2 regions of the Cellulosimicrobium sp. RS genome follow, and region 2 is predicted to be linked to the other one. Evidence: predicted binding sites of a transcription regulator. Region 2 holds the regulator's gene; the other holds the start of a gene.

Region 1 (8,362 bases), on a different contig from region 2:
CGTCGGGCAGGCCGAGCGCGGCGGCACCGGCGCGGAGCGCGAGGTCGCCGTCGAGCAGGACGTCGGGGTCGTGCAGCACGCGCATCGCCACGTACCCGGAGGTCCACGGCCCGACGCCGGGCATCGCCTCGAGCGCCGCGCGCTGGGCCGCGGGGTCGTCGGCCGGGGAGAGGGCGAGCGACCCGTCGGCGAGGGCGTGCGCGACGCCGAGCACCGCGGCCGTGCGCCGGGCGGGGCCGCGCAGGTGGTCCGCGCCCCCGGCGGCGAGCTGCGCGGGGGTCGGGAACAGGCGTGTCGGGCCGAACCGCGACGCGAAGGGCGTCCCGAGCGCGACGGTGAGCCGCGACAGGTGCGTCCGCGCGGCCGCGACCGAGATCTGCTGCCCGACGAGCGCGCGCACGAGGATCTCGGCAGGGTCCACCGCTCCCGGGACGCGGATGCCCGGCAGCGCGCGCACCGAGGCGGCGAGCGCGAGGTCCGCCGCGAGTGCCGCGTCCACGGCCGCCGGGTCGGCGTCGAGGTCGAACAGCCGCCGGACGCGTGCGATCGCGGCCGGCAGGTCGGCCACGGACGTCAGCTCGAGCTCCACGTGGAAGCGCGGTGCGCGCCGTCGGCTCCCGGGCGGCGGCCCGTAGGTGGCCCGGAACGCGCCCGGCCCGTGCGGCAGCGCGAGCGTCCGCGCGTAGGAGAGCAGCGGGCCGCCGAGGTCGACGACCTCGACGCCGTCGACGGCGCGCGCCGCGAGGAACGCGAACACGCCGCGCGCGTCGAACGGCTCGCGCAGGGGGAGGGTGAGGTCGAGCGCGGCGGTGGCGCCGCCGTCGTCCGCGGTGGACCCGGCGGGAGCGGCGGCGGGCGGGCGGCGCGGGTCACCGGTCGACGGCGCCCGGTCGGGCCGGGCCCGACGCCGCAGCTCGCCCGGCGTCGTGTCGAAGACCTCGGTGATCGTGTCGTTGAACTGGCGCACGCTCCCGAAACCGGCGGCGAACGCGACGTCGGCGAGCCGCAGGTCCGTCCCCGTGAGCAGCGCCCGCGCCGTCTGGGCGCGCAGCGCGCGGGCGAGCGCGACCGGGCCGGCGCCGAGCTCCGCGACGAGCACGCGGTGCACGTGCCGGGCCGAGTACCCGAGGCGGGCGGCGAGGCCGTCGACGCCCTCGCGGTCCACGACGCCGTCTGCGACGAGCCGCATGGCCCGGGCCGAGAGGTCGTGCCCGAGGTCCCAGCTCGGCGTGCCCGGCACCGCCTCCGGGAGGCAGCGCTTGCACGCGCGGTACCCAGCCTCGTGGGCGGCGGCCGAGGTGAGGTAGAAGGTGACGTTCTCGGGCTTCGGGGTGCGCGCCGGGCACGACGGCCGGCAGTAGATGCCGGTGCTGCTCACGGCGGTGATGAACTGCCCGTCGAAGCGGCGGTCGCGCGACGCGATGGCGCGGTAGCGCTCGGCGAACACGGGGTCCGTGGTCGCCGGGGGCGTCGCGGGGGTCGTCGTCATGTCTCGATCCTCACCCGCCGGACCACGCCCTGGCTAGCGGGATTCGGACACGACGGTGGGGCGGCGTCAGACCCGCGCCTCGAGCCAGTCGAGGACCTCGCGCAGGTACGTCGACCGGGCGGGCTCGGGGGAGAGCGCGAGGTCGTGCGCGCCGCCCTCGACCCCGACGACCGTGACGTCGTCGCCCAGCCGCTCGGCGCGCGACGTGATGTGCCCGACGTCGAGCACGCTGTCCGTCGTGAGCAGGGCGTCGTGCCAGCCCGACGCCGGGCCGCTGCGCGCGGACGCGAGCACGAGCACCGGGCAGTCGACGTGCAGCCCGCGCGCGACGCGGGCGTGGCCCCGGCGCACCGCCCGCAGGAACCCGGCGCGCACCGGGAACCCCTCGATCGGCTTCCACGCGAGGTCGAAGTCCCACTCGCCGCCCGTGCTCGCGTGCAGCGCCTCCGCCCAGTGCGGGTCGAGCGCGCCCACGACGAGCCGCGGCGCGACCCGCCCGACGACGTCGACCACCCACGTCACCGGGCCGCGGAACAGCCACGGCTTGTTGAGGTCGAACCACGGGCTGTTGAGCACGAGCGCCGCGAGCCGGCCGGGCCGCGCGTCGGCCCACAGGCTCGCGAGGAGACCGCCGGTCGAGTGGCCGAGCACCACGAGCCGGTCGTGCCCCTCGGCGCGCACCGCGCGCGCCGCCGCGTCGAGGTCCTGCGCGTAGACGGCGAGGTCGGTGACGAAGTTCGGGTCGTCGTCGGGCCGCGACGGCGCGCCCGAGCCGCGGCCGATCGAGCGCCCGTAGCCGCGCAGGTCGACGGCGTAGAACCGGTACCCGCGCGCCTCGACCGCCTCCGCGACGTGCGTCTGGAAGAAGTAGTCGATGAACCCGTGCACGTACAGCACCGCGGGCCGGTCGCCCGCGGGCGCCGCGGCGTCGCGCCGCACCAGGGTCGCCACCGCGCCGTCCGGGAGGTCGAGGTCGCGCGCGACCCAGTCCCCGCCCAGCACGTCGGGCCGCCAGGTCCCGTCCGTCCGCGTCGCCTCGTCCACCGCCGCCTCCTCGCTGCCGCCGGCACCGCCGGCCCGACCCCTCTGCCGTGCCAGGGTCCCACGTCGTGCGTGCCCGCGGCCGCCGACGGGCGGTAGCGTGACGCGGATGACGAGCGAGATCCTCGCCCGCGTCGACGACGGCGTCGGGCACCTCACCCTGGACCGGCCCCGCGCGCTCAACGCGCTCGGGTACTCGATGCTCGGCGAGATCGCCGACGTGCTGGACGAGTGGCGCGTCGACCCGACCGTGCGGCTCGTGCTGCTCGACGGCGCGGGCGACCGTGGCCTGTGCGCGGGCGGCGACATCCGCGAGCTCCACGCGTCGGTCGTCGCCGGGCGGCAGGCCGACGGCCGCCGGTACTTCCGGCGCGAGTACGCGGTCGACGCGGCGCTCGCGGAGCTGCCCGTGCCCGTCGTGACGATCATGGACGGCATCACCATGGGCGGCGGTGTCGGCCTCGCGGCCCACGCGCCGGTCCGCGTCGTCACCGAGCGCTCGCGCGTCGCGATGCCCGAGACGCGGATCGGCTTCACGCCCGACGTCGGCGGGTCGTGGCTCCTCGCCCGCGCGCCCGGGCGGCTGGGGGAGATGCTCGCCCTCGGCGCGGTGACGATGGACGCCGCCGACGCGATCCACGCCGGGTTCGCCGACCACTACGTGCCGAGCGAGCGGCTGCCCGTGCTCGGCGCGGACCTCGCCGCGCTCGCGAGCGCGGGCGTCGACCCGCTCGACGTCGAGGCCGTGCGCGACGTCGTGCGGCGGCACGCCCTCCCGGCGCCGGTGTCCGGGCTCGTCGCGCGCCGCGCCGCGATCGACGCCGCGTACGCGGCGGACACGGTGCCGGAGATCGTGGCCCGCCTGCGCGCGGCCGCCGCGGACGGCGACGAGCGTGCGGGCGCCGAGGCGGACGAGCTCGAACGGCTGTCGCCCACGGCGGTCACCGTCGCGCTCGCGGCCGTCCGCAGCGCGCGCGGCCTACCCGACCTCCGCGCGGCGCTCGCCCAGGAGTACGGGCTCGTCTGCTGGTTCGTCGACACGCAGCCCGACCTCGTCGAGGGGATCCGCGCGCAGGTGGTCGACAAGGACCGCGACCCGTCGTGGCGCCCCGCGACGCTCGCGGAGGTCGACCCCGCGCTCGGCGCCGAGGCGCTCGCCTACGTGCCCGCGGAGGCGCTGTGGGACGACGCCCTCGGCCCGCGGCTCGCGCGCCGCGCGGTCGAGGCCGTGGTGCGCCGCTTCAGCGAGGGGGAGCCGACGCCCGACGAGCTCGCCGCGGCGCACGACGACCTCGTCGTCGAGCTCGTGGAGCGGCACGAGGACGGGAGCGTCGTCGTGCACCTCGCCGACACGTGCGGCGAGCACTTCCTCGACGGCTACTGGCCTGCCGTGCGGTTCGACGCCGTCGGTGACGTCCTCGAGGTCACCGTCGAGTCCTGAGCGGTCCCGGACGCACGACGGCCCGCCCCGGTCTCCCGGGGCGGGCCGTCATGTCGTGCGGGGTGCGGACCGCTCAGTCGGTCGGCGGGCGCAGGCGCGTCGCGTCGTCGATCTCGTCGTCGGGACCGGCCTGCGCGCCCGGGCCGTCCTGGCCCGCGGGGCCCGGCTGCGGCGGGAGCGGCTGGGTCGGTGCTGGCGGCTGGTGCGGCGGGAGCGGCTGGGTCGCGCCCGGCGGGACGGGCGGCTGGGCGGGCAGCGGCGTCGTCGGGGACGACTGCGGGTGCGGCGCGCCGGGGGGCGCGAACGGCGCGGCGCCCGGGTAGCCGCCCTGCTGCGGCGGTGCCGGCGGCTGGCCGCCGTACGGGCCACCCTGCTGGCCCGGGCCGGACGGCGTCCCGTAGCCCTGCGGCTGGCCGGGCTGACCCGGGTACTGGCCCTGCTGGCCGGGGTACTGGCCGGGCTGACCCGGGTACTGACCCGGCTGGCCCGGGGCTCCGGGGTACTGGCCCTGCTGGCCGGGGTGCGCGCCGGGCTGGCCGTACTGACCCGGGTACTGGCCCTGCTGGCCCTGACCGGGGTACTGGCCCTGCTGGCCGGGCTGGCCCGGGTACGGCTGCTGGCCGGGGTACTGGCCCTGCTGACCGGGCTGACCCGGGTACTGCCCCGGGGCGCCGTAGACGCCCTGCTGGCCGGGCTGGCCGGGCTGGCCGGGGTACCCGCCCTGCGGGAAGCCGGTGCCCTGGCCGTCCTGCGTGCCGGGCTTGGAGCGGAGCACGAGCCACAGCACGAGGCCGATGATGCCGAGCAGCACGAGGCCGCCGACCAGGAACCAGATCCACGCCGACGAGCCGGACTCGTCGGAGCTCCCGGCGTCGGGCGCGGTCGCGCCGTCGTCGGTCCCCTCGTCCGTGCCCTCGTCGGAGCCGGCGCCGGAGCCCGCGGAGCCGCCGGGCAGGGCCGAGCCGCGCGCCGTCATCTCGTTGACCTCGCCGACCACCGGCGTCCACGTCACGGTGTTGCCGTCGACCTCGCCGTTGGACTCCGCCACCTCGCCGGGGAACGTGATGGCGATCTTGATGTCGAGACCCTCCATCATCTGCCGCGACATCTCGTCGGTCGCCGCGTCACCCGTGTCCGGGTTGAACTCCTCGCCCGTCATGTCCATCGAGCCGCTCACGACGTAGTCGTCGCCCTCGCGGGTGACGGAGATCGAGTCGGCGGCGCCGGTGTCGAGCTGCGCGATCGGCTGGTCGGCGTAGGTGATCTTGGTGCCGGTGTAGCCGTCCTGCGCGTACGGCTCCTGCGTCGCGCCCTCCGGCATCTCGGACTCCATCTCGGAGCCCAACTGGTCCCAGAGCTCCTGGGGGTCCGACCCCATCGACTTGGCGACCTCGTCGGAGAACGCCATGACGACGCTGCCGTCGAACGTGTCGTCCTCGTTGAGGGTGATGGCCATGTCCATCCTCATGCACCCCGTGAGGAACAGTGCGAGGGTGGCGAGGAGGGCACCGAGGCCGAGTCGTCTGCGCAAGGGTGAGGAGTTCACCCGCCCAGCATGTCGCGGATCGTCGCCCGGGGCGAGGGTCGATGCCGTTTTGAGACGGAATGCGGCCGGACTTCATCCGCTCCGGGACGCGGGCGGGCGGGGAGAGGGCGTCCGGGGGTGCCGATCGAAGTTGAGCGGAATACACTCAACTTAGGAGTCGTTCCACTGGTCAGACGATCTTTTCGAGCAGCACACGGAGCACCTATGGAAACGAAGTTCACCACGATGTCGCAGCAGGCGATCGGCGAGGCGATCCAGACCGCGTCGGCCGCCGGCAACCCCCAGCTCGAGCCGACCCACCTCCTGGCCGCGCTGCTCACTCAGGAGGGCGGCGTCGCCGTCGGGCTCCTCGACGCCGTCGGCGCGGACAAGCAGGCCGTGGGGCAGAAGGTTCGCGCCGCGCTCGTCGCGCTGCCCACCGCGAGCGGCTCGGCCGTCGCGCAGCCGACGCCGTCGCGCGCCACGTCCGCGGCGCTCGACGCCGCCGCGAAGGAGGCCCAGGCGCTCGGCGACGAGTACGTCTCGACGGAGCACCTGCTCCTCGGTATCGCGGCCGGGTCGTCGCAGGCCGCGACGATCCTCCAGCAGGCCGGCGCGACCGCCGAGGCCCTGCGCTCCGCGCTGCCCGCCGTCCGCGGGAGCGCGCGCGTCACGAGCCCCAACCCCGAGGGCACGTACAAGGCGCTCGAGCAGTACGGGACCGACCTCACGGCGCGGGCCGCCGAGGGCAGGCTCGACCCCGTCATCGGTCGCGACTCCGAGATCCGGCGCGTCGTGCAGGTGCTCAGCCGCCGCACCAAGAACAACCCGGTGCTCATCGGCGAGCCGGGCGTCGGCAAGACGGCCGTCGTCGAGGGTCTCGCCCAGCGCATCGTCGCGGGCGACGTCCCGACCTCGCTCCAGGGCAAGCGCCTCGTGTCGCTCGACCTCGCGAGCATGGTCGCGGGCGCGAAGTACCGCGGCGAGTTCGAGGAGCGCCTCAAGGCCGTCCTGGAGGAGATCAAGTCCTCGGACGGCGAGGTCGTCACGTTCATCGACGAGCTGCACACGGTCGTCGGGGCGGGCGCGGGCGGCGAGGGCGCCATGGACGCGGGCAACATGCTCAAGCCGATGCTCGCGCGCGGCGAGCTGCGCCTCGTCGGCGCGACCACGCTCGACGAGTACCGCGAGTACATCGAGAAGGACCCCGCGCTCGAGCGCCGGTTCCAGCAGGTGTTCGTCGGGGAGCCGTCCGTCGAGGACACGGTCGCGATCCTGCGCGGCCTCAAGGAGCGGTACGAGGCGCACCACAAGGTGACGATCGCCGACTCGGCGCTCGTCGCGGCGGCGTCGCTCTCCGACCGGTACATCACGGGCCGCCAGCTCCCGGACAAGGCGATCGACCTCGTCGACGAGGCGGCGTCGCGCCTGCGCATGGAGCTCGACTCCTCGCCGATCGAGATCGACGAGCTGCAGCGCGCCGTCACGCGCCTCGAGATGGAGGAGGTCGTGCTGTCCGAGTCGACCGACCCCGCGTCGCTCGAACGGCTCGAGAAGCTGCGCGCCGACCTCGCGGACCGTCGTGAGGAGCTCGCGGCACTCACCGCGCGGTGGGAGGCCGAGAAGGCGGGCCACAACCGCGTCGGCGACCTGCGCGCCAAGCTCGACGAGCTGCGCGTCCAGGTCGAGCGCGCGATCCGCGAGGGCGACCTCGAGACCGCGGGCCGGCTGCAGTACGGCGAGATCCCGCAGGTGCAGCGCGAGCTCGACGAGGCCGAGGCGGCCGAGCAGGCCGACGACGCGTTCGCCGCGTCCGGCCCCGAGGCCGCGCCGATGATCGCGGACAAGGTCGGCGCCGACGAGATCGCGGAGGTCGTGTCCGCGTGGACGGGCATCCCCGCCGGCCGCATGCTCCAGGGCGAGAGCGAGAAGCTCCTGCACATGGAGGAGGTCATCGGGGAGCGCCTCATCGGCCAGCAGGCCGCCGTCCGCTCGGTGTCCGACGCCGTCCGCCGCTCGCGCGCGGGCGTCGCCGACCCGGACCGCCCCACGGGCTCGTTCCTCTTCCTCGGCCCCACGGGCGTCGGCAAGACGGAGCTCGCGAAGTCGCTCGCCGACTTCCTCTTCGACGACGAGCGCGCCATGGTGCGCATCGACATGTCCGAGTACTCCGAGAAGCACTCGGTCGCCCGGCTCGTCGGCGCGCCCCCGGGGTACGTCGGCTACGAGGAGGGCGGCCAGCTCACCGAGGCCGTCCGGCGTCGGCCGTACTCGGTCGTGCTGCTCGACGAGGTCGAGAAGGCGCACCCCGAGGTCTTCGACATCCTGCTGCAGGTGCTCGACGACGGCCGTCTCACCGACGGCCAGGGTCGCACGGTCGACTTCCGCAACGTCATCCTCGTGCTGACGTCGAACCTCGGCTCGCAGTTCCTCGTCGACCCGATGCTCGACGACGCGGAGAAGCGCGAGGCCGTGATGAGCACGGTGCGCGCGTCCTTCAAGCCGGAGTTCCTCAACCGGCTCGACGACGTCATCGTGTTCGAGCCGCTGACGATCGAGGAGCTGGGCCGGATCGTCGACATCCAGGTCGCCGCGCTCGGCCGGCGCCTCGCGGACCGGCGCATCACGCTCGACGTGACGACCGCCGCCCGCGAGTGGCTCGCGCTCGAGGGGTTCGACCCGGCGTACGGGGCGCGCCCGCTGCGCCGCCTCGTGCAGCGCGAGATCGGCGACCGCCTCGCGCGGATGCTGCTCTCGGGCGACGTCGCCGACGGCGACGTCGTGCGGGTCGACCGCGACCCCGAGGGCGACGGCCTCGCCCTCGGCACGGAGATCCTCACGGCCTGACCGACCAGCGGCCCGTGCC
Region 2 (8,362 bases):
GCCACATGGGCACCGACTGGTCGGTGGAGATCGACGACAAGAAGTACACCGCGCAGGAGATCTCCGCGCGCATCCTGGGCAAGCTCAAGCGCGACGCCGAGGAGTACCTGGGCGAGCCCGTCACGGACGCGGTCGTCACCGTCCCGGCGTACTTCAACGACGCCGAGCGCCAGGCGACCAAGGACGCCGGGCAGATCGCGGGCCTCAACGTGACCCGCATCGTCAACGAGCCCACCGCGGCCGCGCTCGCCTACGGCCTGGAGAAGGGCAAGGAGGACGAGCTCATCCTCGTCTTCGACCTGGGCGGCGGCACGTTCGACGTCTCGCTCCTCGAGGTCGGCAAGGACGAGGACGACTTCTCCACGATCCAGGTCCGCGCGACCTCGGGCGACAACCGCCTCGGTGGCGACGACTGGGACAACCGCATCGTCGAGCACCTCATCAAGCAGGTGAAGAACAGCTCGGGCGTCGACCTGTCGAAGGACAAGATCGCGCTCCAGCGTCTGCGCGAGGCCGCCGAGCAGGCGAAGAAGGAGCTCTCGTCCGCGACGAGCACCACCATCTCGATGCAGTACCTCTCGATGAGCGAGAACGGCCCCATCCACCTGGACGAGAAGCTCACGCGCGCCCAGTTCCAGCAGATGACGCAGGACCTCCTCGACCGGACGAAGGCCCCGTTCCACAAGGTCATCTCCGACGCGGGCGTCTCCGTCTCGGACATCGACCACGTCGTGCTCGTGGGTGGCTCCACCCGCATGCCGGCCGTGACCGACGTCGTCAAGGAGCTCACGGGCGGCAAGGAGCCGAACAAGGGCGTCAACCCGGACGAGGTCGTCGCCGTCGGCGCGGCCCTGCAGGCCGGCGTCATCTCCGGTGACCGCAAGGACGTCCTGCTCATCGACGTGACCCCGCTGTCCCTCGGCATCGAGACCAAGGGCGGCGTGATGACCAAGCTCATCGAGCGCAACACGGCCATCCCGACCAAGCGCAGCGAGATCTTCTCGACGGCCGAGGACAACCAGCCGTCGGTGCTCATCCAGGTGTTCCAGGGCGAGCGCGAGTTCGCGCGCGACAACAAGCCGCTCGGCACGTTCGAGCTGACCGGCATCGCGCCGGCCCCGCGCGGCGTGCCGCAGATCGAGGTCACCTTCGACATCGACGCGAACGGCATCGTCCACGTCGGCGCGAAGGACCGCGGCACCGGCAAGGAGCAGAAGATGACCATCACGGGCGGCTCGGCGCTGCCCAAGGAGGACATCGACCGCATGGTCAAGGAGGCCGAGGAGCACGCGGCCGAGGACAAGAAGCGTCGCGAGGACGCGGAGACCCGCAACCAGGCCGAGGCGTTCGTCTACTCGACCGAGAAGCTCGTCTCCGAGAACAAGGAGAAGCTCCCCGCCGACGTCGTCACCGAGGTCGAGGCCGACATCGCGTCGGTCAAGTCCGCGCTCGAGGGCGAGGACGCCGACGCCGTGAAGACCGCGCACGAGAAGCTCGTCGCGTCCTCGCAGAAGATCGGCCAGGCGCTCTACGCCTCGGCCGAGCAGGAGCAGGCCGCCGGCAACCCCGGCGCCGCGCAGGACGACGCCACCGCCGCGGCGGGCGCGACGTCCGCCCCGGACGAGGACGTCGTCGACGCCGAGATCGTGGACGAGGAGGACGAGCGCAAGTGACGGCCGACGGACCGACCGACCCGCAGGGCCCCGAGGAGCAGGCCGGGCGCGAGCCCGGGCAGGGCTCCGACGACAAGCCCTTCCAGTTCACGGACAAGCGTAAGGTCGACCCGGAGAGCGGTCGGCCCCGCCCCGAGGGCGAGGCCGGCGGCTCCGCGGGCGACGACGCGGAGACGGACCCGCTCGCGGGCCTCGACTTCGAGCCGTCCGACGAGGCCGGGGTCGACGCCGCGGTCCTCGCGGCGAAGGCCGAGGCCGCGGAGCACCTCGACGCGCTCCAGCGCGAGCGGGCCAGCTTCACGAACTACCGCAACCGGTCGCTGCGCGACCAGGAGGCCGCGCGCACGAAGGGGATCGAGGACGTGCTCACCGCGCTCCTGCCGGTCCTCGACGACATCGACCGCGCGCGGCAGCACGGCGAGCTGACGGGGCCGTTCGCGGCCATCGCCGACAAGCTCGACGCGTCGCTCGAGAAGTTCGGGATCGAGCGCTACGGCGCGGTCGGGGACGAGTTCGACCCCACCGTCCACGAGGCGCTCATGCACCAGCCCGACCCCGAGGCCACCGCCACCACGGTGAACCTCGTCATCGAGCCGGGCTACCGGATCGGGGAGCGGGTCGTGCGCGCCGCGCGCGTCTCGGTCGTCGGCCCGCAGTAGCCACCCCTTCCTCGTGCCCGACGGCGCGGGCGCACCTCCCGCGCGGAGGTGCGCTCCGCCGTCGGGCACGCGAGGATCACCAGCAGCAGACCCACCGGCAGCAGCCACGGAACGAAGGACCAGGACCACGACCACCGACAGGAGGGAGGCGCCGTGACCGGACAGGACTGGATGGAGAAGGACTTCTACGCCGCGCTCGGCGTCCCCAAGGACGCCGACGACGCCGCGATCAAGAAGGCCTACCGCAAGCTCGCCCGCAAGTACCACCCTGACCAGAACCAGGGTGACGCGAGCGCCGAGGCCAAGTTCAAGGAGATCGGCGAGGCGTACGCGGTGCTGTCGGACCCCAAGGAGCGCGAGCAGTACGACGCGATCCGGGCGATGGCGGGCGGCGGCGCGCGCTTCTCCGCGGGCCCCGGCGGTGCCGGGGGAGCGGGCTTCGAGGACGTCTTCGGCGGCATGTTCGGCGGCGGCGGGGGCCCGGGCGGCACCCGGGTGCGCTACTCGACCGGCGGCCAGGGCGCGGGCGGGTTCGAGGACATCCTCGGCTCGATGTTCGGCGGCGGCGCGGCGGGCCAGCAGTTCGGCGGCCCCCGCCCCCGTGCGGGCGCCGACCTCGCGGCCGCCACGACCCTGCCGTTCCGGCAGGCGGTCGAGGGGTCGACCGTGACGTTCACCGTCGACGGCCGCACGGTCACCACGCGCATCCCGCCGGGCGTCCGCGACGGCCAGAAGATCCGGCTGCGCGGCAAGGGCCGCCCCGGCACGGCGGGCGGGCCCGACGGCGACCTCGTCGTCACCGTGCACGTCACCCCGCACCCGGTGTTCTCGCTCGACGGCGACAACCTGCGGATCACGGTCCCGGTGACGTTCCCCGAGGCCGCGCTCGGCGCCACCATCGCCGTCCCGACGCTCGACGGCTCGACCGTCAAGGTCAAGGTGCCGGCCGGCACGCCCTCCGGGCGCACGCTGCGCGTCCGCGGCCGCGGCGTGAAGACCGCCAAGTCGACCGGCGACCTGCTCGTCACGGTCCAGGTCGCCGTGCCGCAGAAGCTCTCGAAGGCCGCGCGCGAGGCCGTCGAGACGTTCGCCGCCGAGACCGCCGGCCAGGACGTGCGCGCCGACCTGGTCCGCCAGGCCGCGGAGTGAGGGGGGCGACCATGATGCCCCAGCAGGAAACTCATCATCTCTCGATCGGTGGGGACTCGAGCGGCGTCGGACGCGCTCCCGCGAGCGACGTCGACCAGGACGCGCCCGTCCTCGTCATCTCGCAGGCCGCCGCGCTCGCGGGCATGCACCCGCAGACCCTGCGCCAGTACGACCGCCTCGGCCTCGTGGTGCCGCGCCGCACCGCGGGCCGGGGGCGGCGGTACTCGCTGCGCGACGTCGCGAAGCTGCTCGAGGTGCAGCGCCTCAGCCACGACGAGGGCATCAACCTCGCGGGCATCCAGCGGATCCTCGCCCTCGAGTCCCAGGTCGAGCGGCTCGAGCGGCGCATCGAGGCGCTCTCGGCGCGCGTCGAGCCGGGCGGCCGCGTGTTCGCCGCCGCGGCGAGCGGCGACGTCGTCGTCGTGCCGCGCGGGCGCAGCGTGCGGCGCGGGGTCGAGGAGGCCCTGCGCGAGACGCTCGTCGAGCACGGCGAGGCGCGCGCGCTCGTCATCTGGCGGCCCCGGGCCGACGGCACCGACAACTGACCTGCGACGAGGCATTTCCGCAAGAATGCCGTGCGCTAATTGCAGCGCATTCCTGCATTTCTTAGCAAGGCCTTCCTTGCTATACACCGAGGAATTCCGGGAATACCGTGGAACGCGGAGACCGACCCACGGCGGGTCCTCGGAGACAGGAGATCGCGATGAGCAGCCTCACGGAGATGCCCCAGGTCGTCGAGTGTTCCATCGACGGCTGCGGCTACAACCACGACCACGGGTGCCACGCGGGCGCCGTGACCATCGCCGGTCACACGGGCGACGCCGAGTGCGCGACCTTCATCCCGCTGGGCACGAAGGGCGGGCTGGAGAAGGTGCTCGCGCACGTCGGGGCCTGCCAGCGCACGGAGTGCGTCCACAACGCCTCGCTCGAGTGCTCCGCGCCGTCGATCCGCGTCGGGGCGGGCGCGTCCGGCGAGGACCGGGCCGACTGCCTCACCTTCACGCCGCGCTGACGCGCGGTCGCCGCCTTGCTCGCGGGCGGTCGGTCACCCGCCGGCCGCAGACGCCCCCGGACGCCCCGGACCACGTGCTCGCCCGCGTGGGACGGGGCGTCGTCGTGTCAGCGCTGGAGCGTGTCGAGGAGCTGGACGGCCGCCGTGTGGGTGCGGGGGAGCGGTTCGAGCCAGACGCGCGGCGGCCGGCGCAGGATGGCCGTGACGCCCAGCGCGAGACCGGTGCGCTCGATGTTGTGGCGGAGCACGGTGCGCACCATCGCGTCGTCCGCGTCCCGCTCGCCGAGCACGACGAAGAGCCCGTTGCCGATCGAGGCCATGGGGTGGCCCTCGCCGAACGTGTGGGTGAGCGCGCGGCCCATCGCCGCCGAGCGCGCGAACCGCTGCCATCCCGTCAGGTCGTCGAGCGCGACGTCGACGACGAGCAGCCCGTGGGTCTGGGTCGCGTCCAGGCCCGCGCGCTCGGCCGCGCCGTACGTCTCGCGGAGCCGGTGCACCAGGTACTGCGTCGTCGCGAGGCCGGACTCCGGGTCCAGGACCTCGGGTGTCACGGGGCTGGCCTCGTACCCCTCGGACCAGCCGACCGCCACGCCGCGGACCAGGTCGACGACCGGCTCGCGGTCGTGGGCGCGGTACAGGCAGACGACGTCGTCGATGGCCTCGCCGATCCCGACCCCGGCCTCCGCGCGGACGCGGCCGAGCCGCTCGGCGGCGGGCGTCGTGTCCCGCTCCTCGCACAACGCCTCGACGAGCGCGTCGACGGCAGGGTGGTACCAGTCGCCCGGCCGTAGCCAGACGCTGTCGGCGCTCGCGCGCCGCCACCGCTCGCGCACGGCGTCGGTCGCGGGCACGGCGTACCCCGGGAGGTGGTCCATGTAGATGAGACGTCCGGACGAGCCGTCCATGACGCGGGAACGGCGAGAAGTTTCCAGGACCTCACGTCCCGGGTGAAAGGGGACGAAAGCCAGAAAGCACCGTCGTTCCTGTTCCGGTGGCGGGAACCCTCTGCCCGTGAGATGGACGGGCGTCTACTATGGCCACCGTAGCCTCGGTTCGGGGCGGTCTCCGGGGCGGGTGACGATGACGCAGGCACAACGGGTGGACAGCGAGGCGTTCAGCGACGCCGAGCTCATCACCGCCGTACGTGCAGGGGACACGAGCGCCTACGGGGTGCTCTACGAGCGGCACGCCGGGGCCGCGCGCACGGTCGCGCGCCAGTACGTCCGCTCGGGCGCCGACGCCGACGACGTCGTGTCCGACGCGTTCGCCCGCACGCTCTCCGTGCTGCAGAACGGCGGCGGCCCGGACGTCACGTTCCGCGCCTACCTCTTCACGGTCGTGCGCCGTCTGTCGTACGACCTCGTCAGCGGGGCGCGGCGCACGCAGCCGACCGACGACGAGCGCACGTTCGAGTCCGCGTTCGGCCCGATGGCCTCGACGGAGGACCCGACGCTCGAGGGCTTCGAGCGCTCGACGGTCACGCGCGCCTACCAGGACCTGCCGGAGCGGTGGCGTGCCGTGCTCTGGTACACCGAGGTCGAGAACCTGTCCCCGGCCGAGATCGCCCCGCTGCTGGGCCTCACCGCGAACGGCGTCTCCGCGCTCGCGTACCGCGCCCGCGAGGGGCTGCGCCAGGCGTACCTCCAGCAGCACCTCACGTCCGTGCCCGCTGAGGAGTGCCGCACGGTCAACGCGCTCCTCGGGTCGTACGTGCGCGGGGGCCTCGCCAAGCGCGAGACGGCACGCGTCGAGTCGCACCTCGAGGGCTGCGACGACTGCCGCGGGCTCGTGCTCGAGCTGGGCGACGTCTCCCACGGCATGCGCGCCGTCATCGCCCCGCTCGTGCTCGGCGTGGGCGCGCTCGGTCTCGTCGGGACGGCGCTGCCCACCACGGGTGGCGCGGCGGTCGCCGGCGGGCTCGTGGCCGCGCTCCAGGGCGCGTCCGGCAGCGGGACGGCGAGCGGTTCGGGCGCCGGTGGGTCGGGCGGCGCGGGCGGGTCGAGCGCCGGTGGGTCGAGCGCCGGAGGATCGGGCGCCGGTGGGTCTGGCGCGGCGGGCGGTTCGGGTGCTGCCGGCGGGTCTGGCGCGGCGGGCGGATCCGGTGCGGCGACCGGTGCCGGGGCCGGTGCGGGCGTCGGCGGCGGCGCCGGTGCGGGTGCCGCCGGGACCGGGGTGATCGGCGGGGCCGGTGCGGCGGCGGGAGCCGTCGGTGCCGCGGGCAGCGTCGCCGGGGGAGCGGCCGGTGCGGGCGCGGGTGCGGGGGTCGCCGCAGTGGGTGGAGCAGCGGCCGTCGGCGGTGCGGCGGCGGGCGGCGGTGCCCTGGCCGCGGCCGGGGCCGGAGGCCTGCTCGCGCTGGTCGCGTCCGCGCCGATCGCCGCGGCGGCGGTCACCGTGGGCGTGCTCGCGGTCGCCGGGCTGGGCGTCGCGGGCGCGCTCGGGGCCTTCACTCCCGAGCCCACGCCGTCACCGATCTCGCAGTCGTCCCCGGCGCCGTCCGGCTCGTCCCCCTCTCCGTCTCCGTCGCCCTCGCCGAGCTCGGGCACGACCGCCCCGACGCCCGACCCCACGACGGACCCGACGTCCCCCACCAACATCCCGCCGGCGCCGACGGACTCCGCCACCCCCGACGCGACGACGGCTCCACCTGCGGATGGGGGCGCGCCCGGCGGGACGACCCCGGTCGGCTCGACGCCCACCGACCCGGCTCCCGGCGGCTCGACCCCCGTCGACCCGGGGACCGGCGAGCCGACGCCCGTCGACCCGCCGCCCGAGCCGGCTCCGGCCGCGCTCGACGTTGCGCTCGGGACCGGCATCGAGATGGAGGCGCGCAAGCCCGCCGACGTGCGCCTGACGGTGTCGAACTCGGGCGGGAGGGCGGCGCAGGACGTCACGGTCGAGGTCGACCTGCCGGCCGGCGTCGAGGCCGTCACGTCGTCGGTCGTCGCGCGCGGCGCGTCGGTCGCCCCCGCGCTGCGCACGGCTGCGCTCCCGTGCGGGCCTGCCGCCGCGGGCGGGACGCTCGCGTGCGCGGTGGGCGTGCTCGCGCCCGGCGAGGCGCGTGACCTCGTCGTCACGGTCACGGCCCGGGGCGGCGGCGTCTACGAGTTCCCGGCGCGCGTGAAGGCGGAGGGCCTGCGCACGGTGGAGCGCAACCTCACGCCGCCGCCCCTGAAGTACGTCGGCGCGGAGGTCCGGCTCGACGACGAGCGCGTGACGCTCGCGGCGAACCCCGGGTCCGCGACGCTCACGCTCACGGCCGCCAACACCGGCGACCGTGATGCCCAGGGCGTCCGCTTCACCGTGCCCGAGCTGCCGAAGGGGCTGTCCCTCCGACCTGTCGACGACGGCTGGACCTGCACCACCCCCGCGCGGGGCGCCGCGCTCGAGTGCGCGAGCGACACCGTGCTGCCCGCGCCGGCCCGGGGTGCGTCCGCGGGACGGTCGGTCGAGCTGGCGGTCGAGCTGCGCGCGAACGGTGCGTTCGTGCCCGAAATCCAGCAGCGCGACGACGGCGCGCTCCGCGTGCTCCCCGCCGACGTCCCCGTCGAGGTGCGGGCCGGAGCCGACGACCAGGCGGTCACGGCGAGCCGCACCCTGAGCGCGGCGGTGCCGCTCGCGTGGCTCGGGGCCGACGGCGTCCAGGTCCGCGCGGAGAACGCGGACGGCACGGTGCGGTACACCGCCGACGTCGCGAACCGGACGGGCGCGCCCGTCACGGTCGGCCTCGCCGCGCCCGACACGCCCGCGTGGCACGCGGCCGACCTCCCCGCGCGCACGAGCGTCGGTGAGAACGCCTCGCTGGTCGTCGACGTCAACGCGCCCGCGGTGCCCGCGAGCATGCTCGTGCTCTCGCAGGAGCGGCTGCTCGT

What was found. Region 2 encodes HspR, which represses chaperone genes until heat shock. Its sites were predicted from a motif close to AAGTTGAGTCNNNNNGACTCAACTT; they were not measured.
Region 1: clpB (ATP-dependent chaperone ClpB) is a predicted target of HspR. The motif match lies at 5,645-5,669, and genes of this name have one in related genera.

What each region holds. Positions count from the first base shown of each region.
Region 1 is NZ_JBJXVU010000002.1:445,214-453,575, forward strand. It holds gene ACI769_RS05185 (AlkA N-terminal domain-containing protein) at 1-1,489, opposite strand, end outside; gene ACI769_RS05190 (alpha/beta hydrolase) at 1,556-2,533, opposite strand; gene ACI769_RS05195 (enoyl-CoA hydratase/isomerase family protein) at 2,640-3,971, shown strand; gene ACI769_RS05200 (LppM family (lipo)protein) at 4,045-5,427, opposite strand; gene clpB (ATP-dependent chaperone ClpB) at 5,722-8,343, shown strand.
Region 2 is NZ_JBJXVU010000010.1:157,300-165,661, reverse strand. It holds gene dnaK (molecular chaperone DnaK) at 1-1,673, shown strand, start outside; gene grpE (nucleotide exchange factor GrpE) at 1,670-2,332, shown strand; gene ACI769_RS15945 (DnaJ C-terminal domain-containing protein) at 2,486-3,481, shown strand; gene ACI769_RS15940 (heat shock protein transcriptional repressor HspR) at 3,625-4,026, shown strand; gene ACI769_RS15935 (DUF1540 domain-containing protein) at 4,185-4,493, shown strand; gene ACI769_RS15930 (hypothetical protein) at 4,601-5,368, opposite strand; gene ACI769_RS15925 (sigma-70 family RNA polymerase sigma factor) at 5,592-8,362, shown strand, end outside.